DNA from 3 places in the Streptomyces sp. NPDC057287 genome. Region 2 is predicted to be linked to each of the others. Evidence: riboswitches for the same ligand, from Rfam matches in the RefSeq annotation. Region 2 holds a riboswitch; each other region holds the start of a gene.

Region 1 (5,179 bases), on a different contig from region 2:
TTCCGCGCCGGTGCGGTGATCACGGTGCTCGCGCTCTGCGGGCTGGTGATCCTGGCGCTGGTCCGTCAGCAGACGGGCACCGAGGGCTTCCTCGTGGGACTGGGGCTGGCCGTTCTTCCGGTGCCCCTGCTGATGGCGGCGTTCCGCTGGCTCGACCGGGTCGAACCGGGCCCGTGGCGGAATCTGCTCTTCGCCTTCGCCTGGGGTGCGTGTGCCGCCGCGCTCGTGGCGATCATCGCCAACTCCTTCGCGACGCGCTGGATAGCGACGGCCACCGCGGATCCGGCGGGCGCCGACACCCTCGGGGCCACGGTGGTCGCACCGGTGGTCGAGGAGAGCGCCAAAGCCATCGCGGTCCTGCTGATCTTCCTGTTCCGCAGACGGCAGTTCGCCGGAATCGTCGACGGCATCGTGGTCGCCGGCTTCACCGCGACCGGCTTCGCCTTCACCGAGAACATCCTGTACCTGGGCAATGCCTTCGGCGAGGACCAGCAGCTGGGGACCACCGGCTTCGCCTCCGTGACGGTGGGGACGTTCTTCGTCCGCGTGGTGATGTCGCCGTTCGCGCACCCCCTGTTCACGGTGCTGTCCGGTATCGGCTTCGGCATCGCGGCGCTCGGCGGCGCGCGTCACCGGGTGCGGCGGGTCGTCCTGCCGCTGCTCGGTCTCGCCCTGGCCATAGGCATGCACGCCCTGTGGAACGGCTCGTCGTCCTTCGGGCCGTACGGCTTCTACGCGGTGTACGGCGCCTTCATGGTGCCGTCCTTCGGCCTGGTGACCTGGCTGGCCGTCTGGTCGCGCCAACGGGAGCTGCGCACGCTCTCCACCGAACTGCCGGTCTACGCGGCGGCCGGCTGGCTGACCCCTGCCGAACCCCTCGCGCTGGCCTCCATGCGGGCACGGGGCATGGCCCGCGACATGGCCAGGCACTGGAACAGCCACCCGGACCCCGCGCGGGGCAGGGCAGCGGCACGCGCCGTCGCCGAGTACGAGTCCTTCGCGACGTCCCTGGCCATGCTCCGCCGCAGAGCCCGTCACGACGGGGCCGGCCGGGACTTCGCCCTCCGCGAGCAGGAGTTGCTGCACCACCTCTGGCACCGCAGGGACATCGCGGGCCCGGCCCTGACGTACGCCGCCCATGCGACGGGCCGGCTGCCGCGGGCGCACCGGCCGCCTCCGTTCCCCCGCCAGGTCCCCCACGGCGACGGACTTCCGCAGCAACTCCCCGCTCCGCACCGGCACTACGGCGGCCACAACCCGTACCTGGAGGACCGCTAGGGGCTCCGGCGCGGATGCCCGGCGGCTCCCGCGCCGGGCTCCCGCCGGGCCGGGGTCAGGCGGACGCTTCGGTCAGCTCCGCCAGCTGCGCCTCGGTCAGCCGCAGACCGGCGACCGCCACCAGCGCGGGCAGCTGCTCCACCGTGCGGGCGGAGGCGATCGGTGCGGCCACGGTCGGCCGGGAGGCCAGCCAGGCCAGGGCGACCGTGGCGATCTCCGCGTCGTGCTCCTGGGCGATCCTGTCGAGCGCCACGAGCACCTTCTGCCCGCGCTCGGTCTCCAGGTGCTTGGCCGCGCCTTCGGCCCGCGCGCTCTCGACGGATGCTCCCGCACGGTACTTGCCGGTCAGGAAGCCCGAGGCGAGCGCGAAGTACGGGACGGCGGCGAGACCGGCCCCGGCCGCCGTGTCCTGGAGCGCGCCCTCGTAGGTGTCGCGCGAGACGAGGTTGTAGTGCGGCTGCAGTGCCACGTAGCGGGCCAGGCCCTCGCGCTCGGAGAAGTCCAGGGACGCCCTGAGCCGCTCGGGGCTGATGTTGGAGGCGGCGATCTCCCGCACCGTGCCGGCCTTCACCAGCTGGTCGAGGGCGGTGATGATCTCCTCGACGGGGACGTTCTCGTCGTCGAAGTGCGTGTAGTAGAGATCGATGTGGTCGGTGCCGAGCCTGCGCAGCGAGGCCTCGGCCGCCGCCTTGATCGTGGTGGGCGACAGCCCCTTGTACGCCGGATGGGCGCCGACCTTGGTGGCGACGACGATGTCGTCGCGGCGGGAGCGTGCCTTCAGCCACTTGCCGATGAGGGTCTCGGACTCGCCGCCCTCGTTGCCCGGGATCCAGGCGGAGTAGGAGTCGGCGGTGTCGATGAAGTTGCCGCCGGCCGCCGCGTACGCGTCGAGGACGGCGAAGGTCCGGTCCTCGTCGGCCGTCCAGCCGAAGACGTTGCCGCCGAGAGCGAGAGGGAAGACCTTGAGGCTCGAAGTGCCGAGCGGGCGCAGAGAAGTCATACCCGGGATCAACCAGCGGACGGAGGTGCCTATTCCGCTTCGCGGGCCGCTTCCCGCACGTGCCCGGGTCCGGAGAGCCCCGCCGGCCGGAGAGACCGGCGGCCCTGACGTCGGGGGGTCGTGCGTCAGGGCCGCCGGGGTTCCGGTGCCTGGATCAGATCGAGAGGCCCTTGCCGCGGAGCCAGCTCATCGGGTCGACGCCCGAGCCGTCCGCGGTGTGGATCTCCAGGTGGAGGTGCGGGCCGGTCACGTTGCCGGTGGCACCGACGCGGCCGATGGTGTCGCCGGTGCTGACCTTCTGTCCGGCGGTGACATCCATCGAGGACTGGTGGCAGTACCAGACCTCCGTGCCGTCATCGAGCTCCAGGACCGTGCGGTAGCCGTACGAGCCGGACCAGCCCGCCGACTTCACCGTGCCGCTGTGCACGGCCTTGACCGGCGTGCCGGTCGGAGCCGCGAAGTCCAGGCCGGTGTGGTGGCCGGAGGACCACATCGAACCGGACTGCCCGAAGGTCGAGGTGATGGTGTACGAGGAGGTCGGGACGGCGTAGCTGGCGGCGAGCTTGGCGAGGCGCTCGGCCTCAGCCTTCTTCTTCGCCGCCTCCTCCGCCGCCTTCTTCTCCGCGGCGACCTCGGCCTCGGCGTCGCTCTGCTGCTTCGCGGCCTGGGCCGCGGCCGCTTCGGCCGCCGCCTGCTCCTGGGCGGCCTTGGCCTCGGCCTCGGCTCCGGCCGACTGCTGCTCGGCCTGCTGGAGGATGCGTGCGCGCAGGGCCTCGCCCGCGTCGGTGGTGCCCTGCTCGGCCTCGGCGGCGGTGATACCGGCCGTGGTGAGCGGGGAGGACGCCGCGACCGTCCCGTGGTCCGAGTCGGAGTCGCCGGCCATGAAGGCACCCACGCCGGGAAGGGACTTGGCGTCGGGGAGATTGTCCGCGATGGAATCGGGAAGAGAGATGGAGACCGGCGGCTTGCTCTGCGCGGTGGCCATGCCGCCCGCACCGACGGCCGCGATGACGCCGACGCCGAGGACGGTGGAGCTACGGGCCAGACCGCGCTGCTTGGCTACGCGATGCCGGCCGCGTACGGGACGGATGGACTCCTCTGTGGGGTTCCATTCCTCCCAAGTCCTGTCCTCATCACCGAAGCTTCCGGTCCTGAAGGATGACGGGGCCTCGGGGGCAGGCTGGTTGGACGCCACGTGGGCGCGCTCCTTTCCTTCCTTCTCGCCTACCGGGTTAGCTGACGGGTTCGGAGCAGGAAGGTCTCCTACGGGCCCCTTCGTCTCTCGCGAGACACAGGTGCCCGATTCACCCCATGTAGGTGGTTCCCCGGTTCCCTTGCGGAATTCGGCGCTGCGCACGGTGCCGTCTCTTGCGACGGCAGGTACAACCGCGCTGCGTTATCGAACGTTAATAGACACCCGGGCCCGATTCCAAGCTGTTCCCACAGATCGTTCACGACTCCGGCCTGGACTTTCAGGGGTCAAACGGGCGCAAACGGGCGACTTGAGCCCACCTGATTCGGCCAGCACTTTCTGACTGTGCGTCAAATGTTATGCGGAGCGGGGTCCTTCGACTACGGACGGTCGCAACCGGTCATTCACTGTCCCGCCCCACAATCTTCACCGTCGTCCGCCGCTCCTGCTGCCCCCGGGAAGGTCGGCCGACGGCGAGGAGCGCCAGGTCGTCGGTCGAGCGGCCGCCGGTGTGCAGCCGTACGTCGTCGGTGAGTGCGGACAGCAGTTCCTCGGGCCCGGGGAAGAGCCGGCCGCGCAGCCGGGCCGCCGGGTCGTAGAAGACGCCGTTCGCGTCCCGCGCCTCGGAGAGGCCGTCGGTGAACGCCAGGAACGTCGCCCCCGCCGGAAGCGCCCACTCGTCCGACCGGTCCGGCCACGCGTCCAGCCCCATACCCAGCGGCAGCGCGGGCGCGGTCGGAGCCAGCACGTCGAGCGCCCCGTCCGCGTGCAGCACGAGCGGCTCCGGATGGCCGCGGTTGACGACCCGCAGGGTGTCCGAACCGGCAGGGATCTCCGCGAGGACGGCGGTGACGAACCCCTCCATGGAATCGAGGCCGCCCCGCCGGGAGCCCTCACGGGCCAGCGCCCGCTCCAGCCGCTGGACCACGCCCTCCAGCGACAGCTCCTGCTCGGCGGCCTCCCGGAAGGCGCCGATCACGACGGCCACGGCCGCCACGGCGTCCAGCCCCTTGCCCCGCACGTCCCCGACCACCAGGCGGACACCGAAGGGCGTGTCCGCGACGGCGAAGAGGTCACCGCCGACGAACTCGTCCGCCTGCGCGGCCTCGTACCGCGCCGCGATGTGCAGCCCGCCGATCCGGGACTCCGGGACCGGGAGCACCGCACGCATCGCGGTCTCGGCGACGAACCGGGCCGAGGCGAGCTGCTCGTTGCCGCGGTGCACGACGCGGTTGATCACGAGGGACAGGGCCACGACGGTCATCAGCGTGAGCAGGTCGGTGACCGGCGCGACCCTGAACAGCACACCGTCCGAGAGCCGGATGGCGAGCACGATCAGGACCGCGGCGAGCCCGATGCGGACGGTGCTGCTCAGCGAGAAGAACGGGGCGGCGACGAGCGCGGCGGCGGCGAAGAGCGGGACGGCGGTGACCTCGGACGGCGTACCGAGGTCGAAGGCCACCCCGGCACAGATCAGCAGGGCGGGCAGCGCACGCACGAACCGTCGCGAACGGAAGCTCCTGGGAGCGCCCCGTCGCCGTCCGTCCCGCTTGCCCACCTGTGCACTCCTGCCCGGTCCACCCACGGCTGCGGACGGTACCGCGCCCCACCCAGGCTGGCCGGAGCCGCGCCGAGCGGCGACTCGTCATCGGCCAAAGGGAGGAGCGCGCCGGAGCCCCGTCCTCCGGAGGTCAGTCGGAGAGCCGGTG
Region 2 (5,179 bases):
GCGCCTCCTGGATCTGGTGCAGGTCATGGACCGGATCCGCCTCGCATGTCCGTGGACCTCGCAGAAGACGCACGAGGGTCTCGCGAAGTACGCCATCGAGGAGGCGTACGAACTCGTCGAGGCCATCGAGGACGGAGACCGCGAGGAACTGCGCGAGGAGCTCGGCGACGTACTGCTCCAGGTGGTCTTCCACGCGCGCATCGCGCAGGAGGACCAGGAGGAGCCGTTCGGCATCGACGACGTCGCGGCCACGATCGTCGAGAAGCTGATCCACCGTCATCCGCACGTGTTCGGCGACGCGACCGCCGAGACCCCGGAGGACGTCCGCGCGCACTGGCTGCGTACGAAGGCGATCGAGAAGCAGCGGGAGTCCGTCACCGACGGGGTGCCGCTCGGACAGCCCGGCCTGGCACTCGCCGCCAAGCTCGGCAGCAGGGTCCGCACCGCCGGGCTCGACGTGGAACTCCCCGAGGGCGACGGCGTCGGCCACCGGCTGCTCGCCCTCGCCGTGCGGGCCGAGCAGGACGGCACCGACCCGGAGGCCGCCCTGCGGGCCGCCGCCCGCACCTACCGGGACGCCGTCCGGGCGGCCGAGGGGCTCGGCTCCACGCCGGATAGCGTCGAGGAGTGAACGACAGCCCCGATACGGCCTCCGCGCCCGACGCAGCGCCCGAACTCTTCACCTGGGAGTTCGCCACCGACCCGTACCCCGCCTACGCCTGGCTCCGGGAGCACAGCCCCGTGCACCGCACGGCGCTGCCCAGCGGCGTCGAGGCCTGGCTGGTGACCCGGTACGCGGATGCCAGGCAGGCCCTCGCCGACACCCGGCTCTCCAAGAACCCGGCGCACCACTCCGGGTCGGCGACCGCCAAGGGCAGGACGGGCATCCCGGGGGAGCGCAAGGCGGAGCTGATGACGCACCTGCTGAACATCGACCCGCCGGACCACACCCGGCTGCGCCGGCTCGTGTCCAAGGCGTTCACCCCGCGCCGGGTCGCCGAGTTCGCCCCGCGCGTGCAGGAGCTGACGGACCGCCTCATCGACTCGTTCGTGGAGGAGGGGAAGGCGGACCTCATCCACGACTTCGCCTTCCCCCTCCCCATCTACGCGATCTGCGACCTGCTGGGCGTGCCCCGCGAGGACCAGGACGACTTCCGTGACTGGGCGGGCATGATGATCCGGCACGGCGGCGGGCCGCGCGGCGGGGTGGCCAGGTCGGTCAAGAAGATGCGCGGCTATCTCGCCGAGCTCATCCACCGCAAGCGGGAGAACCCCGGCGACGACCTGATCTCCGGGCTGATCCGGGCCAGCGACCACGGCGAGCACCTCAGCGAGAACGAGGCCGCGGCGATGGCGTTCATCCTGCTCTTCGCCGGTTTCGAGACCACAGTCAACCTCATCGGCAACGGCACCTACGCCCTGCTGCGCGACCCGGTCCAGCGCGCACGCCTGGAGCGCTCGCTGGCCGCGGGGGAGACGGACCTGCTCGCCACGGGCCTGGAGGAGCTGCTGCGCTACGACGGGCCGGTGGAGCTCGCGACATGGCGCTACGCCACCGAGCCCGTGACGCTGGGAGGGCAGGACATCGCGACGGGGGACCCCGTCCTCGTGGTGCTGGCGGCCGCCGACCGCGATCCGGAGCGGTTCCAGGATGCGGACACCCTGGACCTCGCGCGCAGTGACAATCAGCACCTCGGATACGGGCACGGCATCCACTACTGCCTGGGGGCGCCGCTGGCCCGTCTGGAGGGGCAGGTGGCGCTGGCGACGCTGCTGCGCCGCCTTCCCGACCTGCGGCTTGCCGCAGATCCTGCCGATTTGCGATGGAGGGGCGGGCTCATCATGCGTGGACTGCGCACGCTTCCTGTGGAGTTCGGAGCCGGGCGCCCAGCCGAAAAAAGTGACAGCCTGTCAACTCTGTGACTTTCACGTGATCTCCGCTGCATCGACTTGTGACACACGTTCGAGTAGGGCTAGGTTCACCCCTCGACTCACCCGTCACATGTCAGTCACACGGAAGGCAATCCCATGGGCTCCGCGAACGGCAGACACCGTCGCCCTCGTCAGGCACCCGCCATCGTCGTCGCCGCAGGCGTCACCGGATCGGCCATCGCCATTCCGCTGCTCGGTGCGGGCGGCGCGCAGGCCGCCGACGCGACGACCTGGGACAGGGTCGCCGAATGCGAGAGCGGCGGCATGTGGAGTGCCGACCTCGGCAACGGCTACTACGGCGGCCTGCAGTTCTCGCAGGACACGTGGTCGGCCTACGGCGGCACGTCGTACGCGTCCCGCGCCGACCTGGCGAGCCGCTCGCAGCAGATAGCGGTCGCGGAGAAGGTCCTGGACGACAAGGGCCCGCAGGCGTGGCCCAGCTGCGCGGTGATCTCCGGCCTCGCCCTGGACGGGACGCTGCCGGGAGTCGACCCGGGCGGCGAGCCGTCCGCCGAGCCCTCGGACACCGCGACCCCGTCCGAGACCCCCTCGTCCGAAGCGACGGACCCGGCGGACGACGCCGACGAGAAGGACGGCTCGGGCGCGAAGGGCGAGGCGAAGGGGAACGCCTCCGACGACACCGCGGACAGGACCGGCGGGACCGGCGAGGCCGGCACGTCGCCGTCCGCCACGCCGTCCCCCGAGGCCTCCGGGTCGTCCGGCACCTCGAAGGACGACGGGGCGAAGAACGGGAAGCACCGCGGCACCCCGGCCCCCGAGGCCGGCACGGAGACGGGCGCCGGTGACGGGCGCGAGTCCGGCCGCCACGCCTCGCGGGGCGACGCCGGCGCGCGGCAGGGCGGCGAGGGGACGTACACCGTCCGCGAGGGCGACAACCTCTGGGCGATCGCCGACGCGCAGGAGCTTCGCGGCGGCTGGACCGCGCTCTACGAGGCCAACAAGGACGAGCTGGGCTCCGACCCGGACCTGATCCTTCCGGGCCAGGACCTGGACCTCGGCCTCGGCCTCGGGACGGACGCGCAGGACACCCAGGCGGAGGACGCCGCCGTCAACTGATCAAAAGCGGGAAAACACCCCGAAAACAGGGGCAGTTAAGAGGCCTATGTCCACTTATGCGTAAGTGAGACATGGGTCTCTTTGCGTCAACTGCCGTGCCCCGTCCGTCCGGTCCGTCCATATTGGCTCCGACCTGCGAAAACGGCCCCCAAGGCCGGACCGTTACGCGCTGATTAGCCGTTATGTCCATCTTTGAATGTGGGGGTTGCGTGTGTTTACGGTCGGAGCCGCTCGCACCGCGGGCACCTTCGACCGTCACGCCGAATCCTGCCGTCGGTCGGGGGGAACGACGCGTAAAGCGCCGTAGGCAGGAGCGGGGGACCCAGGTAAGTGCCGGAACCCGGCCGTCGGACGACGGGCGGGGGAACGGCTAGGGGTGAAGTGGTCCGCGGGAGCGGGTCACCGGGCAACTCACAGGCCCGAACCCGACAGCTCACCTCGTAGGCGTCGGTGAGGAGAACCATGCTGCTTTCCAGCAAGGGCAAGCACCGTCGCCCGTCCAAGGCCGTCCGTATCGCGACCCTGGCCGGTGTCACCGGTGCTGCCGTCGCCGTGCCGCTCATGGGCGCGACCGGTGCCTCCGCCGCCTCCGTCGACACCTGGGACGCCGTCGCCCAGTGCGAGTCCGGTGGCAACTGGTCCATCAACACCGGTAACGGCTACTACGGCGGCCTGCAGTTCTCGGCCTCCAGCTGGGCAGCCGCGGGCGGCACGCAGTACGCCGCCCGTGCCGACCTGGCCACCAAGGGCCAGCAGATAGCCGCCGCCGAGAAGCTCCTGGACCTCCAGGGTCCGGGCGCCTGGTCCTGTGCCGGTGCCGGCGGGCTGACGAACGACGGTGTGGACCCGGGTGTCGACACCGGCTCCGGCCAGAGCGCCGACAAGGCCGAGACGAAGGCCCAGCCGGAGCGCAAGGCCGAGCAGCCCACCACGCGCAGCGAGAAGCGCACGGCCCCCGAGAAGACCGTCACCACCCCGACCGGCAAGAAGGTCGAGAAGGGTGACGGCGAGTACAAGGTGAAGGCCGGCGACACCCTCAGCAAGATCGCCGACGCGAAGAAGGTCAAGGGCGGCTGGGCGAAGCTGTTCAAGCTGAACGACGACATCGTCGACGACGCCGACATGATCTTCCCGGGTCAGCAGCTCCACCTGAAGTAGTCGGAAGCGGTCCGGGGTCCCCCTCCTGCCCCGGCGGCCCGGCCCGGCGCGCAGACCCCCCGCGCGCCGGGCCGCGGTCGTGTCCGGCACCTGCCGAACGGGTGCCGGTGCGGGCCCGCCGTCGGGGTGAGCGTTCAACTGTTGTGGTTACCCACCAGTAGAATTCTGGACCTTTGCCCGGAATGCAGGCCCTTGGGTCCTTTTTCGTCCCAGGGGACGGGCGGACGGCCGACGGAGCGGGCCGGGCCGGTTAGGCTCGTGGCGCAAGGCCACAGTGACCCTGCACAACCAGTGTCAGATCCCAGAAGGAGATGCCTCGTGCCGTCCATCGACGTCGTCGTAGCCAGGGAAATCCTCGACTCCCGGGGCAACCCCACGGTCGAGGTCGAGGTTGGCCTCGACGACGGCAGCACGGGACGTGCTGCTGTTCCGTCCGGCGCCTCCACCGGTGCGTTCGAGGCCATTGAGCTTCGCGACGGTGACCCCAACCGCTACCAGGGCAAGGGCGTCGAGAAGGCCGTCCTCGCCGTGATCGAGCAGATCGGCCCGGAGCTCGTCGGTTACGACGCCACCGAGCAGCGCCTCATCGACCAGGCGATGTTCGACCTGGACGCGACCGAGAACAAGGGCTCCCTCGGCGCCAACGCCATCCTCGGTGTCTCGCTGGCCGTGGCGCACGCCGCGTCCGAGGCCTCCGACCTCCCGCTGTTCCGCTACCTCGGCGGCCCGAACGCGCACCTGCTGCCCGTTCCGATGATGAACATCCTGAACGGCGGCTCGCACGCCGACTCCAACGTGGACATCCAGGAGTTCATGATCGCGCCGATCGGCGCCGAGTCCTTCTCCGAAGCCCTTCGCTGGGGCGCGGAGATCTACCACACCCTGAAGAAGGTCCTGAAGACCAAGGGCCTGTCCACCGGTCTCGGTGACGAGGGCGGCTTCGCCCCCAACCTCGAGTCCAACCGTGCCGCCCTCGACCTCATCCTCGAGGCCATCAAGGAGGCCGGTTACG
Region 3 (5,179 bases), on a different contig from region 2:
CGACCTCGTCCGTGTCCACCCCGGCGAGGAGTGGCTGTACGTCCTCGACGGCAGGCTCCGGGTCGTGCTCGGCGAGACCGTGCACGACCTCGGTCCGGGGGACAGCGCGCACTTCGACTCGCTCACGCCGCACCGGATCGCGGCGCTCGACGCCGGTGGGGTGCGCCTGCTCTTCGTCCACACCCTGCTGCAGAGCCCCGCCGCCGAGCTGTGCCTGGGCAGCGGGATCCACCGGCTCTGAATCCCCGCACGCCCGTCCCCGTAAGCCCCCGCCCTGTTCGTCACACCGGTCCCGGAGGGCCGGAAGAGAGGACCGACATGCCCGATTCGGAGCACTACGACCCCCTGACCCCGCGCAGGGCGAGGAGCGCGGACACGCAGGAGCGGCGGATGCCCCGCGGCGTCGTGATCCGGCTCTTCGCCTACCTGGTGGCCGGCCACGTGGTCGCGGCCTTCCTCTTCCTGCTCTTCACCGTGGCGGGGAAGGGCTGACCTCCGCCGCGTTCACGCGTCCTCGACGAGCCGCTCACGCAGCTGCGCGCGGGTCTCGGGGCTGATCTTCAGTCCTTCGAGGAAGTAGCGGTCCGTGCTGCCCCAGACCTCCTCGATGGTGGCGAACGCCGCGGCGAGGTAGTCGGCGCGTGCGCCGAAGAGGGGATTGAGCAGCTCCATCACCTCTTCGGACATTCCCACCGGGGAGGAGTCGCTGCGCTTCACCTTGTAGCGGCGGTGCGCGTCGTTCGACTTCAGGTAGTCGGCCTCGATGGCCTCCTTCTCGACGCCGACCGCAAGAAGGGAGACCGCGACGGACAGGCCCGCCCGGTCCTTGCCCGCCGCGCAGTGCATCAGCGCGGGCACGCTGTCCTGGGCGAGGGCGTGCAGCACGCGGCTGTGTTCGGCGGTGCGGTCCTTGATGATCGAGCGGTACGAGGCGATCATGCGGTCCGTCCCCTTGTCGCCGGCAAGGATCGAGCGCAGCTGCTGGATGTTCCCGTCGCGCACCAGCCGCCAGAACTCCGCGCCGTCGGCCGGATCGGAGAGAGGAATGCTGACATTCCGGACGCCGGGCAACTCCACGTCGAGCCCGTCGAGCTTGTGGTCGGCCGCGTTGCGGAAGTCGAAGACCGTGTGCAGGCCGAGCCCGGAGAGGAACGCGGTGTCCGCCTCCGTGGCATGGGCGAGATGGCCGCTGCGATAGAGGCGCCCGTAGCGCACGGTGCGGCCGTCCGTGGTCGGAAGCCCGCCGACGTCGCGGAAGTTGCGGACGCCGGTCAGGCCGACGTCCGTCGGCTCCGGGCCGGCCGGGGGGACCTCTGGCAGCTGCGTCACAAGGGCTCCTGGAGTGTCGGGCGTCGGCGCCGCTCGCCGACGGGGGCACGCCCGCGACGATACGACATGGCTGCATCAGGCAACCGTCTCGGTCGCCGCCCCACGGGGCGGTGGGCATGACATGTCCGTATTGGTGCATTTAGCGGAACATGCCCCGCTTGTACGGGAGATGGGGTGAGGCGGGTGAGCGGGATCATATACGTGACGGTGCGTGGTGAAGATTCCGACAGGCATTCCGGACGCCACGCGGAAAGCGAAGATCCGTAATCCACGGAGTGTGACGGGAATTCGGGCCCGGAAATGAAGCGTCGATTCCGGTCCGCAATCCGAGGCTTGTTCGCGGCGTCCCGGTGCGCTTACGGTCACGGTCAATCCGGACGGAACGCCTAATCCTGCCGCCGCCCGGAATCCGCACCGACTCACGTGTGGCAGGAGCGGGGGAACCAGGTAGGCCGCCGGCCGGAGGGATCCGGTACGGCTTGGGGTCAAGACGCGCACCGCGCGGCCGGGCATCTCCAGTCCGAACCCGACAGCTCACCTCGCAGGCGCCGGAGAGGAATTTCCCCATGCCCGCAAAAGGCAAGCACCGTCGTACGAAGACCGGCCCGATCTCCCGAGGCGTCCTTGCCGCAGGGACCGGCGGCGCCGTCCTCGCCCTCCCGCTGATCGGCGCCACCGGCGCCCACGCTGCCGAGCAGGCCGCTCCGGCCGCCAAGTCGGCTGCCGCTCACAGTGCGCCCGCATCCGCGGCCAAGAGCTCCGCGAAGACCTACACCGTGGTCTCCGGCGACTACCTCGCGAAGATCGCGGCCGACCAGAAGGTCAAGGGCGGCTGGCAGAAGCTGTACAAGGACAACCGCGACGTCGTCGGCGAGAACCCGAGGCTGATCGTCCCGGGCATGAAGCTCACGCTCGGCGCCAAGGCATCCGGCTCCGCCGAGGCCGCGCCCTCCAAGGCCGCGCCGAAGGCCAAGGCCGCCGCTCCGGCCGAGCAGGCGGCAGCGAAGACCGCCGACTCCGCCGCCTCGGAGAGCAACGGCTCCGGCTGGGCCACCCCGGTCGAGAACCCCAACGTCACCACCCAGTACCGCGCCGCCGGCGCCAGCTGGTCCAGCGGCTACCACACCGGCTCGGACTTCCAGGCGGCCTCGGGCACCAGCGTCCGGGCCATCGGCCAGGGCACCGTGGTCTCCGCCGGCTGGAGCGGCTCGTACGGCAACGAGGTCGTCATCCAGCACAGCGACGGCATGTACTCCCAGTACGCGCACCTGTCCTCGCTGGAGGTCTCGGCCGGTCAGACCGTCACCGGAGGCCAGCAGATCGGCCTCTCCGGCTCCACCGGCAACTCCACCGGCCCGCACCTCCACTTCGAGGTCCGGACCGGCCCGAGCTACGGCTCGGACGTCGACCCGATCGCCTACCTGCGTTCGCACGGCGTCTCCATCTGAGACGCGCCACCTGAGGGTGGAGGAGAGGGGCGGGGCGCCGACGCGCCCCGCCCCTCTCCTTATTCCGGCTTTACCAAAAACTGACCGGGTGGTCTTTCTCACCACCCGTCAACCCCTTATTACGGTCGCGTAGGTCACAATCGAAGGTGCAGGATAGGCCCTTGTGGCAGACGATTCGAGAAACAAACAACGAGGCATCATCGGGTCGTACGCAGCGATTGGCGACAGCTTCACCGAGGGCGTCGGAGACCCCGGCCCTGGCGGGACGCTCGTCGGCTGGGCGGACCGGTTCGCGGTCCTCCTCGCCGACCAGCTCCCGGTCCCCGATGCGGTGGTCGGCCCCGTGGACGACCCGCACGGGAACTTCCGGTACGCCAATCTCGCCGTACGCGGACGCCTCCTCGACCAGATAGTCGAGGAACAGGTCCCCCGGGCCAAGGAGCTGGCACCTGATCTGGTGAGCTTCTGCGCCGGCGGCAACGACATCCTCCGTCCCGGTTCCGACCCGGACGACGTGGCGGAACGCTTCGAGCGTGCGGTCGCCGAGCTGACGCAGTCCGTCGGCACCGTCATGGTCACCACCGGCTTCGACACCCGGGGCATCCCGGTGCTCAAGCACCTGCGGGGCAAGATCGCCATGTTCACCGCGCACGTCCGGTCCATCGCCGACCGCTACGACTGCCCGGTCCTGGACCTGTGGTCCCTTCGGTCCGTGCAGGACCGGCGGGCGTGGGACAGCGACCGGCTGCACCTGTCGGCCGAGGGACACACCCTGGTCGCGCTGCGCGCCGCCCAGGTCCTCGGACTCGACGGGCCGGCCGACCCGGACCAGGTGTGGCCTCCGCAGATCCACCGGGGGGCCTTCGAGGTGCGCCGTGACGACATCCAGTGGGCGCGTGAGTACCTCGTCCCGTGGATCGGGCGGCGGCTGCGCGGGGAATCCTCCGGAGACCACGTCGAGGCCAAGCGCCCCGACCTGCTGCCTCTCTGACGCGCCGTCACCGGTGGTGGTCGACGACTGACGGAGGGGAGCGGACGCCGGGCGGGGGCCGATGGGCACGAGCCGATGGGCGACGGGCCCCCGTACGGCCCGCGACGGGCTCACTCAGCCGGTCAGTACCTCGTGGTCGATGCCGAGTTCGCGGGCGAGCGCTTCTTCGGTCCACAGCAACATGGTGGCCCGGGAGAGCGGACCCGCGTACGACGTCATCTGGACGGCCAGGCCGTCCAGGAGGGCGGTCAGCCGCCAGGCCACGGACATCGGGTCCTCGCAGTGGAACTCACCCGCCGCGGCGCCCTCCTCGATGACCTCGGCCAGCTCGGCCTTCCACTGCTGGTCGAGATCACCGGCCACTTCCCGCAGCACGGGGTCACGCAGGGACGACGCCCAGCCCTCGATCCACAGCCGCCAGCCCTTGGCCTGGCCGGTCGGCGCGTACCAGCGGACGGCGGCACGGAGCCGCCGGACGGCGCTGGTGCGGCGGGTCAGCAGCTTGCGCAGGTGGGCGAGATCGGCCTCCGCCGCATACGCGAACGCGGCGGCCACCAGCTTCTCCTTCGACGAGAAGTGGTAGAGCACCAGTGCGTTGCTCACCCCGAGAACAGCGGCCACATCGGCGATCCGGACGGAGGACACACCCCGGACCTCGATCTGTTCGACGGCAGCGCGCAGCAACTCCTCACGACGCTCCGCCACGCTCAGCCGCACTCTCGCCACGGCGTCACCCTAACCAACGCACCGGCCCGGGGGCCGCCCCGGTGCCTGACGGCCTACCGGTACCAGCCGAAGCGCTCCGCCATCACCGGCAGCCGGTCCGCGGCGAGCGCGTGCGCGGCCGCCCGTGGAGTGCAGCCGTCCGCCGCCGCCCGGTCCAGTACGCGGTCGACGAGGGTGCGCATGGAGTGGCGGATGTGTCCGAACGCCTCCTCGGCATCGGCCCCGATGTCCCCGAACAGCGTCCACCACCACCAGGCGTTCGTGCCGGAGTTGGCGACCACATCGGGGAGCACCGCGATGCCTCGATCAGCGAGGAGCGACTCCGCTTCCGGCAGCACCGGCATGTTCGCCGCCTCGACCACCCAACGGGCCCTGACCGAAGCCTGGTTCACGGTGTTCACGGCGTACGACACGGCCGCCGGCACCAGCACCTCCGCATCGGTGGCCAGCCAGGCGTCGGCGGGCAGCTCCCGGCACCCCTTCGGCAGCGCCCCGCGGTCCACCGTCCCGTGCGCGTCACGCGCGGCCAACAGCGCCTCGACGTCCAGACCGGACGGGTCGGCGATCGTGCCCTTCACGTCGGCGATCGCGACGACGGTCAGCCCGGCCCGGGAGAGGAAGCGCGCCGTCGCCCCTCCCATGGTGCCGAATCCCTGCAGGGACACCCGTGCCCCGGCGTGCGGCA

The links. A riboswitch is a leader RNA that binds a small molecule or an ion and turns the genes downstream of it on or off. The one in region 2 is predicted to bind cyclic di-AMP.
Region 1: another riboswitch for cyclic di-AMP. It lies ahead of ACFUNE_RS18645 (M23 family metallopeptidase); the one in region 2 lies ahead of ACFUNE_RS30335 (transglycosylase family protein).
Region 3: another riboswitch for cyclic di-AMP. It lies ahead of ACFUNE_RS28790 (peptidoglycan DD-metalloendopeptidase family protein); the one in region 2 lies ahead of ACFUNE_RS30335 (transglycosylase family protein).

Annotation. Positions count from the first base shown of each region.
Region 1 is NZ_JBHUYV010000008.1:356,164-361,342, reverse strand. Features, by position in the region: gene ACFUNE_RS18655 (PrsW family intramembrane metalloprotease) at 1-1,278, shown strand, start outside; gene ACFUNE_RS18650 (aldo/keto reductase) at 1,334-2,278, opposite strand; gene ACFUNE_RS18645 (M23 family metallopeptidase) at 2,433-3,473, opposite strand; cyclic di-AMP (ydaO/yuaA leader) riboswitch at 3,485-3,637, opposite strand; gene ACFUNE_RS18640 (PP2C family protein-serine/threonine phosphatase) at 3,871-5,055, opposite strand; gene ACFUNE_RS18635 (MerR family transcriptional regulator) at 5,162-5,179, opposite strand, start outside.
Region 2 is NZ_JBHUYV010000019.1:107,769-112,947, forward strand. Features, by position in the region: gene ACFUNE_RS30320 (nucleoside triphosphate pyrophosphohydrolase) at 1-631, shown strand, start outside; gene ACFUNE_RS30325 (cytochrome P450) at 628-1,923, shown strand; gene ACFUNE_RS30330 (transglycosylase family protein) at 2,029-3,009, shown strand; cyclic di-AMP (ydaO/yuaA leader) riboswitch at 3,331-3,471, shown strand; gene ACFUNE_RS30335 (transglycosylase family protein) at 3,472-4,167, shown strand; gene eno (phosphopyruvate hydratase) at 4,486-5,179, shown strand, end outside.
Region 3 is NZ_JBHUYV010000017.1:132,727-137,905, forward strand. Features, by position in the region: gene ACFUNE_RS28775 (helix-turn-helix domain-containing protein) at 1-241, shown strand, start outside; gene ACFUNE_RS28780 (DUF6126 family protein) at 319-492, shown strand; gene ACFUNE_RS28785 (tyrosine-protein phosphatase) at 505-1,329, opposite strand; cyclic di-AMP (ydaO/yuaA leader) riboswitch at 1,732-1,892, shown strand; gene ACFUNE_RS28790 (peptidoglycan DD-metalloendopeptidase family protein) at 1,896-2,777, shown strand; gene ACFUNE_RS28795 (SGNH/GDSL hydrolase family protein) at 2,941-3,768, shown strand; gene ACFUNE_RS28800 (TetR/AcrR family transcriptional regulator) at 3,883-4,494, opposite strand; gene ACFUNE_RS28805 (Glu/Leu/Phe/Val dehydrogenase dimerization domain-containing protein) at 4,548-5,179, opposite strand, start outside.